2 regions of the Bordetella flabilis genome follow, and region 2 is predicted to be linked to the other one. Evidence: predicted binding sites of a transcription regulator. Region 2 holds the regulator's gene; the other holds the start of a gene.

Region 1 (11,734 bases), 1.4 Mb from region 2:
GACTTTCTTGGGAAAGACCTCCGTGGTGATGCCGGCCGCTTCATGCCGCATCAGCGCATCGCGGGTCAGCAGCAGCGCCTCGGCGGCCGCCTTGTCCAGGCCGGCATACCACTTTTCCAGCGTGGCCGCCTGGCTCATCCCGGCCGGGATGAGCCTGTCATAGAAGGCATGGATCAGCGTATCGTCGACCAGGATGTCCGGCCGCCGGGCGCGGTGCTCCAGCTTTTCGATTTCCCCGATCAGGCGCCGGTTGTGGGCGACGAAAGGCAGGCGCGTGTCGATTTCCCCGGGCACCAGGGCCTCGCGGATAAAGATCTCGCGCGCATGGTCCGGATTGATACGACCGTAGTGCACCCGGCGCCCGGCGTAGATCACCAGGCCGTATAGCGTGGCGCGTTCGTTGGCCACCACTTGCCCGGCCTTCTTCTCCCAGCGCGGATCGGACCAGTTGCGGCGCAACAGGTGGGCCGCGGCTCTTTCGATCCAGGCGGGTTCGATGCGGGCCACGCAGCGGGCATACAGCCGCGTGGTTTCCATCAGTTCGCCGGCGACGATCCAGCGCCCCGCCTTCCTGGCCATGCGCGAACCCGGATGGATGTGGAAGCGGATGTCGCGCGCGCCCTGGTAATGGCCGCCTTCGTCGCTCTTGTAGCCGATATTGCCGAGCAGGCCGCTGAGCAGCGCCATGTGCAGTTGCTCGAACGTCGCTTCCGTCGTATTCAGCCGCCAGCCCTGCTCGCCGATGACGGCCGCCAACTGGCTATGGACGTCATGCCATTCGCGCAGGCGCAGCGGCGACAGGAAATTCTGGCGCAGCAAGGCCACCAACTTGCGTTGCGAAGCCTTGTGCTGCACCTGTTCGCCATACCATCGCCACAGCTTCAGGAAGGACAGGAATTCCGACTTGTCGTCGGCGAACTTGGCGTGCGCGTTCTCCGCGGCCTCTTTGTCGTGCATGGGCCGGTCGCGCGGATCCTGGATGGACAGGGCCGAGGCGATGATGAGCATTTCAGCCAGGCATTGCTGTTCGCGAGCGGCCAGGATCATGCGGCCAATGCGCGGATCCAGCGGCAGGCGCGCCAGGTCCTGCCCGATACGCGTCAGGACAAACGCGGGGCCGGCCTGGTCGCCCGGCTCGGCGCTGCCGTCACCGCCCTCCCGTCCGGCCCGCGCCGGTTCGATGGCGCCCAGTTCCTGCAGCAGATGGTAGCCGTCGGCGATGGCCCGTCCCGGCGGCGCCTCGACGAAGGGGAAATCCTCGATGTCGTCGAGCTTGAGCGACTTCATGCGCAGGATCACGGCGGCCAGCGAGGAACGCAGCACTTCCGGATCCGTGAACGGCGCGCGGGCATTGAAATCGGCCTCGTCATAGAGCCGGATGCAGACGCCGGGCCCCACGCGGCCGCAACGGCCGGCGCGCTGGTTCGCCGAAGCGCGGCTGATCGGCTCGATGCGCAGTTGCTCGACCTTGTTGCGCCAGGAATAGCGCTTGACGCGCGCCAGGCCGCTATCGACCACGAAGCGGATACCCGGCACCGTGAGCGATGTTTCGGCGACGTTGGTGGCCAGCACGACACGGCGGCCACTGCCGCGCGGGCGGAAGATCTGCTCCTGCTCCGCCTGGGACAGGCGCGCGTAGAGCGCCAGCACTTCGGTGCCCACAGGATGGTGCTTGCGCAAGGCCTCGGCCGACTCGCGGATCTCCCGTTCGCCGGGCAGGAAGACCAGGATGTCGCCGGGGCCATGGCGGGCGCACTCGTCCACCGCGTCGACGATGGCGTCGACCAGGTCCCGTTCTTCGTCGGAAGCGCGTTCGCGACCGGCGCGGGCGGTCGCCGGCGCATCCGCCTCGTCATCTTCCTGCCGCACCGGCCGATAGCGGATATCGACCGGATACAGCCGGCCGGACACCTCGATGACGGGCGCGGGGCGGTCGGGGGCCGAAGCGAAATGGCGTGCGAAGCGCTCGGCGTCGATGGTCGCCGAGGTGATGATGACCTTCAGGTCGGGCCGCCGCGGCAGCACCCGCTTGAGGTAGCCCAGCAGGAAATCGATGTTCAGGCTGCGCTCGTGCGCCTCGTCGATGATGATGGTGTCGTAGCGCTTGAGCAGCGGATCGCGCTGGGTCTCGGCCAGCAGAATGCCGTCGGTCATCAGCTTGATGGCGGCATTGGGACCGGTGCGGTCGTTGAACCGCACCTGGTAACCCACGACTTCGCCGAGCGGCGTCTGCAGTTCATCGGCAATGCGGCGCGCGACCGAGGTCGCTGCCAGGCGGCGCGGCTGCGTATGGCCGATCATGCGATCGCGCCCCCGGCCCATGTCCAGGCACAGCTTGGGCAACTGCGTGGTCTTGCCGGAGCCGGTCTCGCCACTGACGATCACGACCTGATGATCCCGGATGGCGCGCGCGATCTCGTCGCGGCGGCCGCTGACGGGAAGGTCCTCGGGATAGCGGATGGGCGGAATGGCACGCGGCGCGGCGGCGGGCCTGCGCGGCGTTTCCGAAGGATTGGGGACGACCGGCGCGGGCGCGGCCCGGCCGCGCCGAGGGGAAGTCTGGGGCTTGACGGTCATTGCCGCCATTATAGTTTTTCGCCGCGCCGCGGGTCGCGCAACGGAATGCGCGCCCCCGCCGCCATCGCTAGCGGATGATCAGCTTGCCATCCGACAGTTTGGCCGTGCCGCCGGGCAGGTCCTCGCTGACTTCCTCGCGGCGGTTGACGATCACCAGTTCCACCCCGCCATGGATTTTGCGCGCCGCATGAATGGTGGCCTCTTCGCTGACCGCGGTTTCCGCCGCGAGGCGCCGCTCGCGCGCGTCCACCCCCGCCAGGTCCTTCAACAGCTTGGCATGGGTCTGCACCGCCCGCTCGCCGATGCCATTGGCGGCCTTCTCCGGATGTTGGCGCAGGAAGATCAGCAGTTGCTCCAGCTTGGCCTTCTCTTCGGTCAAGCGCTTACGGGTGCGTTGCAGGGCCTCGCGCTGGGCCTGCGCGTGCGGATTCACGCCGACCTGGATGACGGTCCGCACCCCGGCCATGGTGCCCAGCGTGACGGCCTTCACCGAACGCAGCGCGCGCACCTGCCCGCCGTTGATGTTGCCCTGGGTAGATCCCTTCAAGCCCACGGTGACGCTGTCGCCGGCCGCCACGTCGCTCTGCCGAATCTCGCGCTCGACCACCACATCCTTGCCGGCGCTGATGCTGGCGTTGCCGATGAACATGGCCTGGACCGACCCGCGCGCCGTGACTTGCGCGAGCCGCGCAGCGGCATCGGTGGTGGACGAACCCTCGGCCGCCCCCATGATGCCGCCCTTGACCACGATATTGCCGCCCGCGTCGATCTGCGCGGCCTCCACCGTGCCGCTGACCAGCACATCGCCGCTGACCTTGACCGACATGCCGGTGGTGATGTCCCCGCGAACCTGCAGCGTGCCTTCGAAGTTGATGTTTCCCGAGGACAGGTTGACCGCGTCCACCTCCACCACCGGATTGACGGAAACGCCGGCCGGCATGACGGAAGGCGCGCCGTCGATGGCGGCGACCAGTACCTCGGGGTCGTTCGGGTCGCGCACGACGCCGGAAAGATTGTCGTCGTAGGGAATGTCGTCGGGTTCGGGCGGCGGCGCGGGGTTGCCGAACACGTCGATGCCGTCGATGCCCTCCGTGGCGGCAATGCGCCGCATCAAGGGCATGCCGGTCCTGACCAGGACCAGGTTGCCAAGCGTGCGGTAGTCGACCAGGGCGTTGTCGTCGGCTGCGGATGCGGCGGCGCGCTCGCGCTGCAGCAGGCTTTCGAAGCGCGTGGGAGAGCCCGGCTTGGGGGGTATGCCCGACGCGATCGGCACCGCGTCGGCCACGCCGCGCTCCACCGCCTGCAACAGCGCGTCCTCGTCCAGCCCGTAGACCACTTTGTGCTCGGCCAGCACGGCCCGCACGTCGGCCAGTTGCACGGCGCTGCCACCGCGCCGGGCGTGCAGTGTCAGCAGGACCTGCAGCCGGTCCTCGGTGATCTCCAGCTCGAAGCTGCCATCGACGACCTGGCCGATCACCGCCTCTACCACCTCGCTCCCGTCCATGGCGGCCGGATCGGCCGCCGGTTCGGAAGGGTCCATCAACTCCAGCGTGGCGCCCAGGCGCGCCGCATTGCTTTCGATAGCCGCCAGTTCCTGCATTACGCCGACGGCGCCAGCCGTGGCCAGCTCGGCACTGGCGTGGTGCTGCCTGAGCACCTCGCCGCTGACCTGGGCGGCCGCTTCCCGGCAGCGGGTCAGGAAAGCCGCCAGCGCGGCGCGGTCGAGGGCCTCGGCGGTCCAGCCACGGGCCGCCAGGGCCGCATGCATCATGTCGGCATCCGGCGGCGCGGCGGCGGCAGCGGGACGGAACCCGGCGCGCAGCTCACGCGTCGACGGGTCCAGAGTCAACCAATAACTTTGCGTCACTGCCGTGTTTCCTCGAAGAAATCACCGAAACGGGCACGACGGTGAGGCCCGTCCCCAACGGGGGCACCTCGCACTCGCCCGCGTCCCCATGTCAGCTTGGAATCGTTGTTAATCAAGGGCAACCGGCGGCTGTATCGCCCGGCGCAGGCCGTATTTCAAATTATTAATTTCGAAACTGCAAGTTGCGACCCTTTTTTTCTCAAAATTCCTTTTTTTGTCCCGGGGCCAGCCGCCCCGACGGCCGGCTCCCGCGACGGGTGGGGGCTTTCGCGGACGGCGGCGCCGCAGAACCTGGCCGCGCGCCTTTCGGCCGGCGCCGGCGCGGCGTAGACTGCGGCGCTGGTTCCATGACCCGAAAAGGAGATTGTAGAGATGGATTTGGGCATCGAAGGGCGGACGGCGCTGGTGTGCGCGTCCAGCAAGGGACTAGGCCGTGCCTGCGCACTGTCGCTGGCACGCGAGGGCGTGCGGGTCACCATGTCGGCGCGCGGCGCCGAGGCGCTGGAAGAGGCGGCCGACGCCATCCGGCGCGAAACCGGCGCGACGATCACCACGGTAATTGCCGATGTGACGACCGCCGACGGCCGCGACCGCCTGCTGGCCGCATGTCCGACGCCCGACATCCTGGTCAACAATGCCGGCGGCCCGAAGCCGGGGGATTTCCGCGAATGGTCGCGCGAGGACTGGATGAACGCGCTGGACGCGAACATGATCACCCCCATCGAGCTCATCAAGGCCACCATCGACTCGATGATCGCGCGCCGCTTCGGCCGCATCGTGAATATCACTTCGGCGGCGGTGAAAATGCCCATCGACACGCTGGGATTGTCGAACGGGGCGCGTGCCGGCCTGACCGGTTTCGTCGCCGGCCTGGCGCGGCAGGTGGTGGCCCACAACGTCACGATCAACAATCTGCTGCCGGGGCCGTTCGATACGGATCGCCTGCGCAGCACGGCGGCGATGGCGGCCCAGGCGTCCGGACAGACGCCGGAGGCGATCCTGGCGGCGCGGCGTGAACGCGTGCCGGCCAGGCGCTATGGCGATCCGGCGGAATTCGGCGACGCCTGCGCGTTCCTGTGCGGCGCCCGCGCGGGCTTCATGACGGGGCAGAACCTGGTGCTGGACGGCGGCGTCTATCCCGGCACGCTGTAAGGCGCAATGCCCGGCGCCACCGGCGCCGGGTCAATAGGCCACGGTGAAACGCGCCTGGTGGTGCCGGGGCCGCTGCGCCTCGTCCAGCATCGCCACGGCGTAATCCTCCAGCGATATACGGCTTTCGCCGTTGGAGTCGGTCAGCAGTTCGTCCTTGCCGACCCGGTATCGGCCGGTGCGTTCTCCCGGCGCCAGCATCGCGGCGGGGCTCAGGAAGACCCAATCGAGCGCTTGCTCGCCGCGCAGCCAGTCCAGGAAAGCCGCCGTGCGCAGCGCACCCTCCTTCCACTCGGCAGGAAAGTCGGGCTGGTCCACGACCCGCTCGCCCGAAGGCAGATGAAGCGAACCGGCGCCACCCACCACCAGCAGGCGGCCGACGCCGCCCCGCTTGACGCCCTCGACGATGGCCCGGGCGCCAATCCCATCGGCATCGAGGCCGGGATTGAAGGCGCTGATCACGAGCTCATGGCCGTGGACGACCCTGGCCAGCGCCGCGGCGTCCGTCGCGTCGCCTTCGACAACGGTCAAGTTGGCGTGCGGCCGGAGCCGGTCGCCGGCGTGCCGGACGACCGCAGTCACCCGGTGGCCGCGCGCGAGCGCCTCCGAAAGAAGGCTGGCGCCGACGTAGCCCGTGGCGCCGATCAATGCGATTTTCATGGGAAAGCCCGTTTCGAGAGGTTGAACAGTGGCCACCTGTGCGGCCTCGGCTATTATTTGCCATTAAAGATTCGGCTATAAGTCGGCCTTTTCTTAAACACTTATTAAGCCTGGCTAATAAATGACCGACCTGAAACCCTATGCCGTGTTCGCCGAGGTCGTGGCTGCCGGTTCCATGAGCGGGGCAGCCCGGCGGCTCGGGCTGACGCCCTCCGCGGTCAGCCAGATCATCAGTGGGCTGGAACGCCAGTTCGGCGTAAGTCTCCTGCGTCGTTCGACCCGCAGGATCGCGTTGACCGAGGCCGGTGAGCGCTGCCACCCCCATTGCCTCCGTCTGCTGGAAGCCGCGAACGCTGCCGCCGCGTCGCTGGATCAGGCGCGCGAGGCGCCGGCGGGCGAACTCCGTATCGCAGCGCCGCTCGGCTTCGGCGCCCATGTCGCGCCGGCGCTGTCGCCGGTATTTGCGCAATGGCCGCAACTTCGGCTGGGCCTGATCGTCGATGATGCGCTGATCGACCTCGTCGAGTCGCGCATCGACATCGCGCTGCGGGTGGGCGGACTGCCCGACTCCAGCTGGGTGGGGCGCAAGCTGTGCGATATGGAGACGGTGCTCTGCGCGTCACCGGCATACCTGGAGCGGCACGGGGTCCCGAACTCGGTCGTCGACCTGGAGCGCCATCAATGGCTCGCCGTGGTGCGGGATGTTCGCGAGACCGTGGTCGCGAACGGATTCCAGTACGCCTCTTCCGCTCCCTTCGCGCTTGAGCTGATGAACGAGGACGGCACGCGCGAGCAGGTCGCCCTGCAGGCGCGGGCGACGACGACCCACCAGATCGCGCTGCGGCAGATGTGCGAGCAAGGCATGGGGATCGCCCGCCTGTTCTATGCCGATGTACGCCCGGCCCTGGAACAGGGCCTATTGATGCGGGTGCTGCCGCAGCGGCGCCTGCCCTGCTACCCGCTGACGATGCTTACTGCGGGGCGCGAGGGTGAACCCGCCAAGGTCCGCGTTGCGATGGGGGCTCTGAAGGCGTACTTCGCAGCGCTGCCGCAACCGTCCCGCGTCGCCACGCAAGCGACGTAACCGCTTCCTGGCGCGGGCAAGGCGCGACCGAGCCGCAGCCTGCATCACGGCAGCAGGCCGGGATCATGCCAAGCTGTGGGACGACTGCACATGCCTGGACATTCACGACGCGGCATGGGCCAACAGGTGTTGCCTATCTCTGCCTTGGCGCGGCCCCTGGATAAAAAAAGGCGCGCAACGCACGCCGGGGCCGGCCCCCGTCACTATAATTTCGCGATTCCGCGTGGGGGCTTGCTTACGCCGCCTTCGCTTTCCGCTCCTTTCCGGCCCTTTGCGCATCATGCCCGACCTGGATCAAGACACCGTCTCCGCCCTCGAAGCTCCCGGGTTCGCCCCCGCGCAGTTCGTACGTTGGTTCCGCGAAGTCGCGCCCTACGTGCATGCATTCCGCGGCAAGACCTTCGTGGTGGCCTTCGGCGGCGAGCTGGTGCAGGCCGGCGCGCTCAATGCGCTGGTGCAGGACCTGTCGCTGCTGTCCGCGCTGGGCATACGGCTGGTGCTGGTGCACGGGTCGCGCCCGCAAGTCAACGAACAACTGCGCCTGAAGGGCTTTACGCATCAGTTCGACCGCGGCCTTTCGCCCACGGATGCGGCGTCGCTGGAATGCGCCAAGGAAGCAGCTGGCGAAATTCGCCTGGACATCGAGGCGGCGTTCAGCCAGGGCCTGCCCAACACCCCCATGTCGCATTCGCAGATCCGCGTCATTTCGGGCAATTTCGTCACGGCGCGGCCGACCGGCGTCATCGACGGGGTCGACTACAAGCATACGGGCCACGTGCGCAAGATCGACGTGGACGCCATGCGCTTCGCCATGGAGAAAGGTTCCGTGGTGCTGCTTTCGCCGCTGGGGTTTTCGCCGACCGGCGATGCGTTCAACCTGGCCATGGAAGACCTGGCGACCGCCGTGGCCGTGGCGCTGCGCGCGGAAAAGCTGATTTTTCTTTCGGCCACCGAGGGCGTGCGCAACGAAGACGGCAGCATCGATACGGAACTGGCGCGGGTCGATGCCGACGCGCTGCTGGCCCGGGGCGTGCTGGACGAGGACACCGCGCTATTCGTGCAATACGCGTCGCTGGCCGTCAAGCGCGGCGTGGCCCGCGCGCACGTGGTGCCCTTCAACCTGGACGGCAGCGTCCTGCTGGAGATATTCACCCACGACGGCGTGGGCACCATGGTGGTCGAGGACACGCTGGACGACCTGCGCCCGGCATCCGTGGACGATGTGGGCGCCATCCTGAGCCTGATCGAGCCGCTGGAAGCCGACGGCACGCTGGTACCGCGCGGACGCAGCGTGATCGAACGCGATGTGGAGAACTTCACCGTCCTGGAACACGACGGCGTGATCTACGGTTGCGCGGCCCTGCATCCCTACCTGCACGAGCAGATGGCGGAGATGGCCTGCCTGATCGTGCACCCGGAATGGCAGGGCTCGGGCGAAGGCGAACTGCTGCTGCGCCACATGGAGTCGCGGGCGCGCGCCCTGGGCGCCAAGCGCCTGTTCGTGCTGACCACGCGCACTTCGCACTGGTTCATGAAACGCGGCTTCACGCAGGGCGGCGTCACCGACCTGCCGCGCGAAAAGCAGCAGCACTACAACCGCTCGCGCAACAGCCTGGTGTTCATCAAGCGGCTGTAGAGCACGCCGCGCCGGCCGGCGGGTCTTTCGGAAGGGTTGGCGGGTCTTTCGGTAAAATCGACGATCCCATCCTAATCCGGCAGTGCCACCATGACTCGTACCGTTCATTGCGTAAAACTCAAGCGCGAAGCCGAAGGGCTCGATTTCCCGCCCTACCCCGGCGAACTGGGCCAGCGCATCTGGCAACAGGTTTCCAAGGAGGCCTGGGAAGAATGGAAAGGCGTGCAGACCCGGTTGGTCAACGAGAACCGGCTGAACCTGGCGGACTCGCGCGCCCGCAAGTACCTGCAGCAGCAGATGGAACGCTTCCTATTCGAAGACGGCAGCGTGGAGGCCCAGGGCTTCGTCCCGCCGTCGGCCTGACAAGCCAAGGTGGCGCCGGACGTATCGGCGTCACCGGCGTCCTTGCCGTCCGTGGTGCCTGCCAGGTGCCTCGCGCCTGATGCAAAGCGGCCCGGTAGCCCCGCCCGACCCGTCGGGAAGGGTGGGCTGCCGGGCCTTTACCATGACGAGGGTCCCCGCCATGCGGACCTTCGCGATTCAGCGCATTGCCGGCGACGCTGCACTGCCGCGATTCGGCCATGGTACCGCCGCCACCGTCATCGGGACGCGACCGCCCGAAACAGCGGGGCTAGGTCGTTTCGGTATTTTCTTCTTCGCCCCGGGCCTGCCGTTCGGCATTCTTGGCGCCCGTATGCCGCACATCCGCCCCGCGCACCATGTAGATGACGCGCTCGGACATATTCTTGGCGTGGTCGCCGATACGTTCCAGGGCCCGCGCGATGAAGATCAGGTCGATGGAGGGCGAAATCGTGCGCGGATCCTCGATCATGAAAGAGATGAACTGGCGCAACGCCGCCTTCCACTCTTTATCGACTTCCTTGTCGCTGCGCACGACCTGAGCGGCCTGCACAGGATCCAGCCGGGCGAAGGCGTCGAGCGACTGGCGCAGCATGGCCAGCACGCGATTTGCCATGTGACGCAGGTCGACCGTCGGCGTGGCGCGGATTTCGGCTTCATGGATGCGGCGCGCGACCGTCGCCACCTTTTCCGCCTCGTCGCCGGAGCGCTCCATGTCGGTCAACATCTTGGAGACCGCCAGCAGCATGCGCAGGTCGATCGCGGTGGGCTGGTGGCGCGCCAGGATGTAGCTGATACGCTGGTCGATATCGACCTCGTAGCGGTTCACGTCCTTTTCGCGCTCGCGTACCTTGTCGACGAGGTTTAGGTCGCCGTTGGTCAAGGCGTCTATGGAATCCTGGATCATGGCTTCCACCACGCCGCCCATGGCCAGGAATTGCGAACGGACGCCTTCCAGGTCGGCATCGAACTGCTTGTTTGTGTGCTCGGTCATCCGGGCTCCCTGCGGGGTTGTCGATGTTCCCATTGCCGTGCGCCTCCAAGAAATGCCATCGTGGAAATCCCGAGGCCGCATCGACCCGCAAGGTTATGACTTCCACATGACAGGATTATGAACTGCGTCAGCCCGCGCGTTCCAGCCGTCGTATGCCCTGAGCCGTTGCCAACAGCGCGACATCCGCGCCGGGTTGGGTGAACAGCCCGCAGGTGACGACGCCGGCCAGGTTGTTGATGCGCAATTCAAGCGCCGGCGCGTCGGTAATGCTGAGTCCCGCAACGTCGAGGATGACATTGCCGTTGTCGGTGATGAAGCCGTCGCGCAATACCGGGCGTCCCCCAAGGGCGACGAGCTGGCGTGCGATGGCCGCGCGTGCCATGGGAATCACTTCCACCGGCAGCGGGAAGGTGCCCAGGCGCTCGACCAGCTTGGATCCGTCGGCAATGCAGATGAAGCGGTCGGCGACGGAAGCGACGATCTTTTCGCGCGTGTGCGCGCCGCCGCCGCCTTTGATCATGTGCAGGCGGGCGTCGATTTCGTCGGCGCCGTCGACGTAGATCGGCATACGCTCGACGTCGTTCAGGTCCAGGACCGGGATGCCATGCGCGGCCAGGCGCGCCGCGCTGCGCTCCGAACTGGCCACGGTCCCGCGCAGGCGCCCGCGGAAGCGCGCCAGTCCGTCGATGAACAGGTCCGCGGTCGAGCCGGTGCCGACTCCGATGATGACGTCCGGACCGGCGACTTCCTCGACGATTTCCAGGGCCGCCGACGCGGCCTGCTGCTTGAGTTCTTGCTGAGTGGGCATGGCGGGACTCGACAGGTACGTAAAGCGCAGCAATTTAGCAGATCGCGGGCCAGGCACGCGGCAGCAGCGCATCCGCGTCGGCCAGGCCCAGGTTCTCTCCGCACACGCCCGCGCGCTCGGTCAGGCGTGTCCGCACGTAGGCGTCGCCCACGGCATGCGGCGCATGTTGCAGCAACAGCGCGGCCTGCCAGAGCCGCGCCAGGCCCGCGGTCAGGGCGCGCGCCTGCTCGGGCTGTTCCACCGCCCGATCGATGGCGCGCCACCAGGCCTGCAGGGCCGCCGCATACGCCGCGTTGCCGCTGGCCGCCGGGCGCAACTCCGCCATCAGGGCCTCGCGCGCACCCGGTTCGCGCTGCAAGGCGCGCGGCACATCGAGCGCCATGATGTTGCCCGACCCTTCCCATATGGAATTGACGGGCGCCTCGCGGTACAGCCGCGGCATCGGGCCATCTTCCACATAGCCATTGCCGCCGCAGACTTCCATTGCCTCGGCCAGCATCGGGATGGCGCGTTTGCACACCCAGAGCTTGGCGGCGGGCGTTCCCAGGCGCGCCAGGATCCGGGCCGCCGTGCCCTGGCGCTCGTCCATCGCCCGCGCC
Region 2 (11,734 bases):
ACTGATATAGCTGAAGTTTTCGGAGTGGCCGGCAAACAGCAGGCCACCGGGTTTCAACAACGGCGCAAAGCGCTCCAGGATCCGCGCCTGCGTCGGTTTGTCGAAATAGATCATGACGTTGCGGCAGAAGATGGCGTCGAACTTCTCTTGGATCGGCCAACTGGGCGCGAGCAGGTTCAGGGTGTCGAAGCGCACCATGCCGGCAACTTCGGGCCGGACCCGCACCTGTCCCGCCGCGGCGCCCTTGCCCTTCAGGAAAAAGCGCTTGAGCCGGGCCTCCTCGACCTTGGCGACGCGCTCGTAAGGATAGACAGCGGTGCGGGCACGCTGCAGCACATTCGTGTCGATGTCGGTGGCCAGTACGGTCGCGCTGGTGGCGGCCCGCGCGCCCAGCGCCTCCATCAGCGTGATGGCAATCGAGTACGGCTCCTCGCCTGTCGAGGCGGCACAGCACCATATGGACACCGGCTGCGGCCGCGCGGCGGCGAACTTGGCCAGGATGGGGAAATGGTGCGACTCGCGAAAGAAGGCGGTCAGGTTGGTAGTCAGCGCGTTGACGAAATCTTCCCATTCGGGGTCGTCCGGCCGGGATTCGAGCTGGTCCAGATAGCTGCTGAAGTCCACGCGGCCCAGGGCGCGCAGCCGCCTGGCCAGACGGCTGTAGACCATCTCCCGCTTGTGGGTGCCCAGCGAGATGCCGGCGCGGGCGTGGATCATATTGCGCACGCGCGAAAAGTCGGTCTCTCGGAACTCGAATTGCCGTTCGACCGGGTTCGCGGATGCCGTCGCCGTGGCCACGTTTTTCCTCTCAGGCGGCCTGGGCCGCAAGCATAGGCGCGCGCGCCAGGAGCGAACCGGACAATTGCTGCGCCGGCACGTCGATGACCTGCCCTTCGTTGATCTTGAAGACGGCGACGGCTTCGGCCAGGCGCTGGGCCTGCTCCTGCAGCGAGCCGGCCGCCGCGGCCGCCTCTTCCACCAGCGCCGCGTTCTGCTGCGTCACCTCGTCCATCTGCGAGACCGCGCGGTTGACCTGGTCGATGCCGCTGGACTGTTCTTCCGATGCGGCCGAAATCTCGCCCATGATGTCCGTCACCCGCTTCACCGAGGCCACGATTTCCTGCATCGTCGCGCCGGCCCGCTCCACCTGCTGCGAACCCGCGCCGACCTTGCTCACGGAATCCTCGATCAGCGCCTTGATTTCCTTGGCCGCCTGCGCGCTGCGCTGCGCCAGCGAGCGCACTTCCCCGGCCACCACCGCGAAGCCCTTGCCCTGTTCGCCGGCGCGCGCCGCTTCCACCGCCGCGTTCAGCGCCAGGATATTGGTCTGGAAGGCGATGCCGTCGATCACGCTGACGATTTCCGAGATCTTGCGCGAGCTGCCGGAGATCTCCTGCATCGTGCTCACGACTTCGGCCACCGCCGAACCGCCGCGCTCAGCCACGTCGGAAGCGCTGCCCGCCAACTGGTTGGCCTGGCGCGCGTTCTCGGCGTTCTGCTTCACCGTCGAGGCCAGTTCTTCCATCGACGCGGCGGTTTCTTCCAGCGACGCGGCCTGCTGCTCGGTTCGGCTGGACAAGTCGGTGTTGCCCGCCGAAATTTCGCGCGCGCCGATATTGATTTCGTCCACGCCACGGCGTACCGCCGACACGGTGCGCGTCAGGGATTCCTGCATGCGCTTCATGGCCGCGTACAGGACGCCGATTTCATTGGTCGATTGCACGTCCACATGCTGGGTCAGGTCGCCGGCCGCGATGCGGTCGAAGTGCGCGGCGGCGCCCGCCAGCGGCCGCACCACGCGGCGACGCAGGAAGACATAGGTGGCCAGCACCAGCAGCAGGGCCAGGACGCCGCCGGCCGCGACGGCCGTCAGCACCAGGCCGAAGCGGTGTTCGGCCTGGTCGAAGGCGGCGTCGTTGGTACGCATGCGCCAGGCCATGTATTGGCCGATCGCGAGCGACAGGCGATCGTCCATCACGTCGGACACCACCTGCGCATGCGTCTGGTACGCCGGTATGTCGGCCCTGGCGAGGTCGTCGAACATGACCCGCAGCCCCTGCTGCATCAGGGCCAGGAAAGCGTCATCGATTTCCTTGAACTCGCTTTCCAGTCCTGGCGGCTTGGGCAGGTTCTGGTACCGCTTGAAATCGGCCATCGCCTTGTCATAGGATATACGCGCGAAATCGACGAGGCTCCTGGCGGGGCCGCCCAGACCTGGCTGCGGAATACCGGGTTGCCCGACCTGCTTGATAACGTCGTTCAGATGCAGCGCCGCGGCGCGGCCCAGGCCGATCATTGCATTCTTGTAGTCGCGGACCATTTCGTCCAGCGCATTGCTGACGGCCTGGCTGCGGCGCATATCGCGCATGGCGGTATCGCCGACTTTCAGCGACACCACGCCCAGCACCGCGCCCAAGGCCAGCATCGCCGAGAAAAAGACCAACACCCACAGCAAGCTGGCGCGAATTGTCATATTCGCAAAAAAACGGCCCATACATCCTTCCCTACGATTGGACAGGTTGGCCTCCGCCCATTCCCCTTTGCGGGTCGCTCAGCTGGCGACTTTCTCGACCAGCGCCATTTCGTCGCTGGTCATCAGCTTCTCGATATCCACCAGGATCAGCATGCGGTCGTCGATGGTGCCCAGGCCCGTCAGGTACTCCGTGGACAGGGTCGCGCCGAACTCGGGCGCGGGCCGCACCTGCGCGGCCCCCAGCATCAGCACGTCCGACACGCCGTCCACCACGATGCCGACCACGCGGCGATCGAGGTTCAGGATGATCACGACGGTCTGCTCGTTGTATTCGACCTTGCCAAGGTTGAACTTGATGCGCAGGTCGACGATGGGAACGATGATCCCGCGCAGATTCGTCACGCCCTTGATGAACGAAGGCACGTTGGCGATGCGCGTGACGCCGCCGGCGTCGTAGCCGCGGATTTCCTGCACTTTGAGGATATCGATGCCGTACTCTTCTTCGCCGAGCGTGAAGACGAGGAATTCGCGGCCCACATCCTCGGCACGAGCGCCTTGGGCTTGGGGTTTGGCTGCCATAGCTGTTTTCTCCGTCAATTCAGAACCGCTTCGGGCTGGGTCCACTTCTCGCGGTTGGCCCTGGCCAGGGCGAACACGTCGATGATCAGCGCCACGCTACCATCGCCCATGATCGTCGCGGCCGACACGCCCGGCACCTTGCGGTAGTTCGATTCAAGATTCTTCACCACCACCTGGTGCTGTCCCACCAGATGGTCGACCAGCAGCGCGAAGCGCCGGTCCTCCGCCTGCATGATGACGGCGATCGCCTGAGTGGGATCCAGCTGGGCATTGCGCACCGAGAACACACGGTGCATCTCGACCAGCGGCAGATATTCCCCGCGCACATGCATCACGCGTTCGTTGCCCGCCACGGAATAGATCTGTTCGTTGGTCGGCTGCAGAGACTCGGTCACGTGGTTCAGAGGCAGGATGAAGGTCTCGTCGCCCACGCGCACCGACATGCCGTCCAGGATGGCCAGCGTCAGCGGCAGCACGATGCGGGTCGTGGTGCCGCGGCCGGGATTGGACGATAGTTGCACGTGCCCGCCCATGTCCTGGATATTGCGCCGGACAACGTCCATGCCCACGCCCCGGCCGGAGATATCCGTGATTTGCTCGGCCGTCGAGAAGCCAGGCGCGAAGATCAGTTGCCACACTTCGTCGTCGCTGGCGTTTTCGCTGACCGCGATGCCCTGCTGGATGGCCTTCTTCAGAATGCGGTCGCGGTTCAGGCCGCCACCGTCGTCGCTGACTTCGATGACGATGTTGCCGCCGCTGTGCTGCGCCGACAGCACCAGCTGGCCGACGGGCTCCTTGCCCGCCGCGATCCGCTTTTCGGGCGTCTCGATGCCATGGTCCAGGCTGTTGCGCACCAGGTGAGTGAGCGGATCGATGATGCGCTCGATCAGGCTCTTGTCCAGCTCCGTCGCGCGGCCGTAGGTCTGCAGCTCGATCTGCTTGCCCATCTTGCCGGCCAGGTCGCGCACCAGGCGCGGGAAGCGGCTGAATACATAGTCCATGGGCATCATGCGGATGGACATCACGGCTTCCTGCAGGTCCCGCGCATTGCGCTCCAGCTGCTCCATGCCGTTGAGCAACCGATCGTGCAGCACCGGGTCCAGCGTGGACGCCGTTTGCGCCAGCATGGCCTGGGTGATCACCAGTTCGCCGACCAGGTTGATGATCTGGTCGACCTTCTCCACGCCGACGCGGATGGAGGTGGATTCCTTGTCCGCGCTGGCCCCGCCGCCGGGGCGGGCGGCGCGTGCCGGTGCGCCGGACTCGCCCGCCGGCCTGGCCGGCTCGGCGGCCGGTGCCGGGGGAGCGACGGCCACGGGAGGCGGCGCGGCCGGCGCCGGCGCGGCGGCGGGCGCGGCCTGGGCCTGGGCGGCGAACTCGGCCGCGGCCTGGGCAAAGGCGTCGACGTCACGCGTTTCGGCAGCCGGCGCCGCTTCGCGTGCAATGGAGATCTGGTCGGCGTCCACGATGAAGCAGCACACCGCCTCGATATCGTCGGGCGAGCAGGTGCTTTCCAGCCATACCGTCAGGCCGCCGCCGCTGGGGTCGCTGGCCAGTACCTGGCCCAGGTTGCCCATCTCTTCCAGCAGGGACTGGCCGTCCTTGGCGGACACGCGATTGATGCGCACGCGCAGCGGCAGGCCATCCTGCGCCGCGCCGTCCGGGACGGCCGCAGGTGCAGCGGGTGCAGGCGTGAGTACGGGCGCGGACTGGGCGGCCGCAGGCGCGGCGGCAGGCGCAGGCGCCGCGGCTGGCGCTGGGGTGCCGCCTTCCTGCTGGGCCTTGTGCTCCAGCGCCAGTTGCCGCAGCACCTCGCATATGCGCTCGTAGGCGGCGGCGTCAGGCTCCTCGGAGGCGCGGTAGGCGTCCAATTGGCTTTTCAGCACGTCCTTGGTTTCCAGAAAGATGTCGATCATGTCCGTGCGCAACGCCATTTCGCCGCGGCGTATGGCATCGAGCAGGTTTTCAAGTAGATGGGTCGTCTCGGCCAGCTGGGTGAAACAGCCGAAAGTGGCCGCCCCGCCCTTGATCGAATGGGCGGCACGGAAAATGGCGTTCAGCTGCTCGATGTCCGGCGCGCCCGCGTCCAGGTCGAGCAGCAATTGCTCCATCTGGGCGAGCAGCTCGTCCGCCTCATCGAAGAACGTCTCGTAAAACTGGCTCAGGTCAAGACCGCTCATGACGTTCTTCTTCTCAACGCGCCTGCTCGCCGGGCTGGCCCAACAGCTCGGACGCCATTTCGATCAGCAGGTCCGGATCCACCGGCTTCTGCAACCAGCCGCACACGCCCAGATCGCGCGCCGCGGTCTTGCTTTCGACATCGTCTTCCGTCGTCAGTACCAGCACCGGCACGTCCTGGTAGCGGTCGGCGTCGCGCAAGCCCCGTATCAGGTCCAAGCCGCCCATGATGGGCATGTTCCAGTCGCTGACCACCAGGTCCACCGGCACGGCCTGCTCCAGCGCGAGCGCCAGGGCATCCTTGCCGTTGCCGGCGGCCAGCACGGTCCAGCCGGCGCCCGTCAGGGTGGCCTGCACGATCATGCGCATCGTCGCGGAATCGTCCGCGACCAGTATCGTCGCCGTCATCGTCCATAGCTCCTATTGTGCGGATTGGGCCTGCGCGGCGGCGGGCGCGCTGGCGCCCGGCGTCGCGGCTGCCTGCCCCGCTGTTGTCGGGCGCACCAGCGTCTCGCCGATCTGGCGCGCATCCCGGCCGGTGATATCCGCCGCCGCCGCGCTTTCACGATCCAGCCGCTCCTGCGTGGCCCGGTTCAAGACCACCAGGCTGATACGTCTGTTAACGGCAGCATAAGGGTCATCCTTAATCAGGCTTGCGCTCGATGACAACCCCACCACCCGGGAAACCTTGTTTTCCGCCATGCCGCCGGCCACCAGTTCCTGGCGCGACGCATTGGCGCGGTCGGCCGACAACTCCCAATTGCTGTAGGCGCGCTCTCCCCGCGCATACTGGCTGGCGTCGGTGTGGCCGGAAATACTGATCTTGTTGGGCAGCTCGTTCAGCACCGGGCCCAGCTCGCGCAGGATGTCGCGCATGTAGGGCCGCACCTCGGCCGATCCCGTGGCGAACATGGGCCGGTTCTCTTTGTCGATGATCTGGATGCGCAAGCCTTCGGTGGTCATGTCGATGAGCAGCTGCGGCCGGAAATTCTTCAGCACCGGGCTGCTTTCGATCAGGTTGTCCAGGCGCTTCTTCAGATCCTCCAGGCGCCGCTGGTCACGCCGCTCGGCCTCGTTCGGCACCTGCGCCTGGACGCGGTTGCCGTCGGCGCGCCGCACATCGCCCTCGCTGCGCAGGGGATCGGCGCCTCCGCCGGGAATGGCGCTGGTCTCCGCCGAACTGTTGGGCCCGCCCGTCAGGGCGACCCGCAGCGGCATGCGGAAGTACTCGGCGATGCCCTTGAGCTCCTCGCGCGGCACGACACTGATCAGCCACATGACCAGGAAGAACGCCATCATGGCGGTGATGAAGTCGGCGTAGGCGATCTTCCAGCTGCCGCCGTGCGAGCCGCCGTGCGCCGCCTTCTTGCGGCGGATCACCACGCGGTGGTTGTTGACGGGCGCCATGCGCAGAACCCTCCGTCAGGCCTTGCCGCTCGTTTGCGTCTTGGCCTGGCGCACGTGCTCTTCCAGTTCGGCGAACGACGGACGCACCCCGGAGAACAGCACCTTGCGGCCGAACTCCACCGCCAGTTGCGGGGGGTAGCCGTTCATGCTGGCCAGCAGCGTGGTCTTGATGCATTCCAGGATCTTGACGGCCTCGCTGGTCTGGCGGTCGACGCGCGAAGCCAGCGGCGAAACGAAGCCATAGGCCAGCAGGATGCCCAGGAAGGTTCCCACCATGGCCTTGGAGATCAGGTCACCCAACACGGCGGGCGGCTGGTCCACCGCCGCCAGCGCCTTGATCACGCCCAGCACCGCGGCCACGATACCGAAGGCCGGCATCGCGTCGGCCACGTTCTGCAAGGCCTGCACCGGCACCTGGCGCTCATGCCGGAAGGTTTCGATTTCCTCGTCCATGAGCGTTTCGATCTCGAACGAACTCATGTTGCCGCTGATCATGATGCGCAGGTAGTCGGTGATGAACTCCATCAGCTTCTGGTCCTTCATGATGCGCGGACACTCGGTGAAGATCGGGCTGGAGGCGGGATCCTCGATGTGCGATTCGATGGCCATCAGGCCCTCGCGGCGTGCCTTGTTCAGGATCACGTACATCAAGGACATGAGTTCCATGTACACGTCCTTGCCGTAGCGCCCGCCGCGCAGCGCGTTGGGCACCGCCACCTTCACCAGCTGGAGCGACTTGCGGCTGTTGCCCGCCAGGAAGGCACCCGCGGCCGCACCGGCGATCAAGGTGAATTCGAACGGTTGGTACAGCGCGCCCATGTGTCCGCCCAGGGCAATGAAGCTCCCGACGACGGACACGATAACCACCAAGTAACCAATGACAATCAACACATCAGGCCCCTGCCAAGCGTAGACGTTTTACCCAACGCCCATGATCCCCCCATACACCCGGCACGAAAGCGTGGTTTACGGGGGGTTTTCAGTGGCTTTTTGGAGTTATCGAGTCCGGACGGTCAGACCGGGAGCGCGGCCGCGGGCGCGGCGGCGGCACGGCGGCCGGCACGCTCCTTGGCGGCGGCGCGCGTCTTGCCCGCGCGGGGTGGCGGGCGGCAGATCGCGCAGACGAAGTCGGCGCGCGGATCGTGCGCGTGGGCGATGAAATGGCCGCCGCATTGGCGGCATTCCGACAGCTGGAGCATCTTGCCGTCGAAAAAGCGCACCAGCATCCAGGCGCGCGTGAAGCTCAGCACCGGCTCGCTCTGGTCCAGGTCGGCCACGCCGGCGTGTTCGAGGTACAGGCGATATGCGTCGATGATCGCCCGCACGCCCTTGCTGCCCGTGTTCTCGTTCAGGAACTTGTAGACGTTGTAGAACAGGGACGAGTGGATATTCGGCAGCCAGGTCATGAACCAGTCCACCGAAAAAGGCAGCATGCCCTTCGGTGGCGAGCAGCCGCGGATTTCGCGATACAGCCGCGCCAGCCGGTCGTGGCTCAGGCTGGTTTCCGATTCCAGGACCTGGAGCCGGGCGCCGAGACCGATCATGGCGCTCGCCAGCAGGATCTCGTCGGCTTCTTGGGATACGCTTTTGATAGCCATGAGCCTATGCAGATGCAGGTAAAGTCACGCGAGCTGTTCGACGGGCTGCTTGGCGAGCAGGATGGTGGCATGGGCCTGTTGCAGCGCACCGCCCAGCACATCGTGCGTCAGCGCGGACAGCAGGCTGTAGTCATCGAAGCGGAAGCGGCACAGCAGCGAACTGGAGCTGGCCAGCTTGACAAGCTGGGCCGGCGAAAGGCGCAGCAGGATGTCCGCGACCTGTTCGCTGAATCCCAGGCGGAACATCGAGGCGGCGTAATCGTCGCGCAGCATCCGCTGCGCAAGCAGCAGATAGGACAGGTTGACTTCGCGGATGTCAGCGAGCAAAGAGTTTGGAGGCTGGTTCATTGCATTCCCTTGTTCACTATCTTTAGGACTGTCCTGGACGGTCTGGGGACCACGCTGGTCAACCATTACTGCTGGAAAATGTCGAAATGTATCTTTTGTTCCCAGAAGTCATACAATTTACCATGTGCAATGTCATTTTGTATGTCAAACATGACAAATGTTTGTCTAAGGTCAAATATCGCACCTAAACGACATATATAGCAACAAAGAACTTCGCTAGTTTATGGCAATTCCGTAAACAAGCATTTAAAAGGTTGTGTCTTTGTGCCAATGAAACGGCGTGAATTACCCACAATTGGACCCTGAAGACGGAAATCGCCGCCTCCCGGATCCCCTGTAGAGGCCCGGGTCGTTGCAATGTCCCACTGTCGTCTCCAGGCAACACCGGCCGATGGCCAACTGACCAACCTCCACGCTCGACTGCGATGCCTCTTTCAGAAGACCGTTTGGCCGATTACGCCCCGCTGGTGCGCAAGCTCGCCTTGCAGCTCCTGGCACGCCTGCCGGCGAGCGTCGAGCTGGACGACCTGATCCAGGCGGGCATGATCGGGCTGCTGGACGCCGCGCGCCGCTACCAGGAGGTGGCCGATGCGCAGTTCGAGACCTATGCCACGTCGCGCATCCGCGGGGCGATGCTGGATGAACTGCGCAACCAAGACTGGCTGCCGCGCAGCGTGCGCAGCAAGGCCAAGCGCATCGACCAGGCGGTAGCCCAATTGGCGCAACAATTGATGCGCCCGCCCACCGAAGCCGAAATCGCCGCCCACCTGGATGTCTCCCTGCCGGAATACCACCAGTTGCTATATGACGCCCAGGGTGCCCAGATCGTGCATTACGAGGATTTCGGCGCCGAAAACGGCAGCGAGACCCGCGACGCCGACTGGGCCGGCACGAATTCCGAGACCAGTTCGACCGGCAACCCGCTGGACAACCTGCTGGCGCAGGACTTCCGCCATGCGCTGATCGACGCCATCGGCGCCCTGCCCGACCGCGAAAAGCTGTTGCTGTCCCTGTGCTATGAGCAGGGACTGAACCTGAAGGAAGTCGGCGCCGTCATGGGCGTGACCGAGGCGCGCGTATGCCAGTTGCGCTCGCAGGCCATGGCCCGCCTGCGCGCCCGCCTCAAGGATGGCGCCTGGCACCAGGCCCCCGAAGATTTCCGCACGGCCTACGCCGCCTGACCGGGGCGCCGCCCCGACGCCGCAAACTTTTCGCACCCCCTCCCCCTAAAGGTTTAGGCCAGCTTGCCGTTACCCAGGCAGCGGTGCACCTGACGCCTCGTTTCAGGTGGATCCGTACCGCAGGGCGGCATAGCTGCCCGGTTTGAAGAAGCCTTTCTCTCTTGGGAGCTATTCATGGCTGCAGTCATCAACACCAACTACCTCTCGCTGGTTGCTCAGAACAACCTGAACACGTCGCAGTCCGCTCTGGGCTCCGCGATCGAGCGCCTGTCCTCCGGCCTGCGCATCAACAGCGCCAAGGACGACGCCGCTGGCCAAGCCATCGCCAACCGCTTCACGGCGAACGTCAACGGCCTGACCCAGGCTGCCCGTAACGCCAACGACGGTATCTCGCTCGCGCAGACCACCGAAGGCGCCCTGAACGAAATCAACAACAACCTGCAGCGCATCCGCGAACTGACGGTTCAAGCCCAGAACGGCACGAACTCGCAGTCCGACCTGGATTCGATCCAGGCTGAAGTGAACCAGCGCCTGGACGAAATCACCCGCGTTTCGGCCCAGACCCAGTTCAACGGCGTGAACGTCCTGGCCAAGGACACCAGCCTGTCCATCCAGGTTGGCGCCAACGACAACCAGACCATCGACATCAATCTGAAGAAGATCGATGCCGGCACCCTGGGCCTGGACAGCCTCAGCCTGAACGGCCCGAAGGGCGCGACCACCAGCTACGGCAGCAGCACCGCCGCTTCGGTGTCGGGTCTCGACAACACTGGCTCCAGCGCCGCTGTCACCGCTGGCGACGTCACGGTTACGGACTCCGCCGGCACCACCGGTTTCGCTGCCGCTGACGTTCTGCAGGACGAGAACGGTAACTGGTTCGTTGTTGGTACCGACGCCGCCGGCGCGACGGCGTACTTCGCCGCCGACGTCAAGGTGACCGACGCAGCTGCGGGCACTACGGCCGCGGGCGCCACCGCCGAGTTCACGATCGATACCAGCAAGCCGATCTACGCCTCCACGACCGATCCGCTGGCCGCCATCGACAAGGCCCTGTCCGACGTCGACTCGCTGCGCAGCGACCTGGGTGCGATCCAGAACCGGTTCGAGTCAACGATTGCGAACCTGAACAACACGGTCAACAACCTGTCCGACGCCCGTTCGCGTATTCAAGACGCCGACTACGCGACCGAAGTGTCGAACATGACCCGTGCCCAGATCCTGCAACAGGCTGGTACCTCGGTTCTGGCGCAAGCCAACCAAGTCCCGCAAACGGTTCTGTCGCTGCTGCGTTAATCGCCGCACGGTAGATCCCCAAAAGGGCATGGAAGCGGGCCGCGAGGCCCGCCTTCCGGACAAACCCCTGGCCTTTGCCAGGGGTTTGTCATTTTTGGCGAACTGGGGCGAATTTCACGGTTTCACTGCTCGATTGCAGCACCGGCCTCGCAGGTAAGCTACCTGCGAACCTCTACACCTCCGCCGGGCACCATGGCAAAATCCTCGCTTCCCCCGCTACGCAACCAAGTATCCGCCGTCGCCGCGCAGCGTATGGCCCTGCAGCAGGCGCGGGCGCGCACCCGCCGCCTGCCCTGGGAACCGACGGGGTGGAAGGAGCTGGGCGCGCTGCTGCGCAAGACCGGCGAACTGGATGAAGGTCGCGAGGCGCTGCAAAAGGCGACCGATCTGGCGCCCGAGGATGCCGGCTCATGGATATTGCTCGGTCAACTCGAGGCAAGCGCCGGCAACGACAGGCTGGCCAAGAATCACTTCGAACACGCGCTTACGCTGGATAACGATGCTGCGGAAGCCAACCAGGGCATGGCCGATATTCTGTTCCGCAGCGACGAGAACGAAGTCGCGCTTACCTATGCGGACCGCGTGCTCGAACAGAAGCCCAACGATGTCGCCGCGCTGTCCCGCAAGGTCCAACTGCTGACCCGCCTGCGGCGTTTCGACCAGGCCGCGGTCATCTG

What was found. The regulator FliA, encoded in region 2, starts transcription of late flagellar genes. The targets are predictions, from matches to a motif close to CTAAAGTTTNNNNNNNNNNNGCCGNTA.
Region 1: BAU07_RS09240 (DUF342 domain-containing protein) is a predicted target of FliA. The motif match lies at 4,577-4,603, and genes of this name have one in related genera.

The regions. Positions count from the first base shown of each region.
Region 1 is NZ_CP016172.1:2,110,339-2,122,072, reverse strand. Features, by position in the region: gene hrpA (ATP-dependent RNA helicase HrpA) at 1-2,577, opposite strand, end outside; gene BAU07_RS09240 (DUF342 domain-containing protein) at 2,645-4,444, opposite strand; gene BAU07_RS09235 (SDR family oxidoreductase) at 4,817-5,596, shown strand; gene BAU07_RS09230 (NAD(P)-dependent oxidoreductase) at 5,627-6,253, opposite strand; gene BAU07_RS09225 (LysR family transcriptional regulator) at 6,375-7,337, shown strand; gene argA (amino-acid N-acetyltransferase) at 7,618-8,973, shown strand; gene BAU07_RS09215 (oxidative damage protection protein) at 9,064-9,336, shown strand; gene phoU (phosphate signaling complex protein PhoU) at 9,605-10,327, opposite strand; gene rpiA (ribose-5-phosphate isomerase RpiA) at 10,455-11,135, opposite strand; gene BAU07_RS09200 (isovaleryl-CoA dehydrogenase) at 11,170-11,734, opposite strand, start outside.
Region 2 is NZ_CP016172.1:3,498,058-3,509,791, forward strand. Features, by position in the region: gene BAU07_RS15385 (CheR family methyltransferase) at 1-798, opposite strand, end outside; gene BAU07_RS15390 (methyl-accepting chemotaxis protein) at 809-2,494, opposite strand; gene cheW (chemotaxis protein CheW) at 2,552-3,052, opposite strand; gene cheA (chemotaxis protein CheA) at 3,067-5,232, opposite strand; gene BAU07_RS15405 (response regulator) at 5,246-5,638, opposite strand; gene motB (flagellar motor protein MotB) at 5,651-6,637, opposite strand; gene motA (flagellar motor stator protein MotA) at 6,653-7,528, opposite strand; gene flhC (flagellar transcriptional regulator FlhC) at 7,651-8,235, opposite strand; gene flhD (flagellar transcriptional regulator FlhD) at 8,260-8,583, opposite strand; gene BAU07_RS15430 (RNA polymerase sigma factor FliA) at 9,009-9,764, shown strand; gene BAU07_RS15435 (flagellin FliC) at 9,939-11,057, shown strand; gene BAU07_RS15440 (O-linked N-acetylglucosamine transferase family protein) at 11,250-11,734, shown strand, end outside.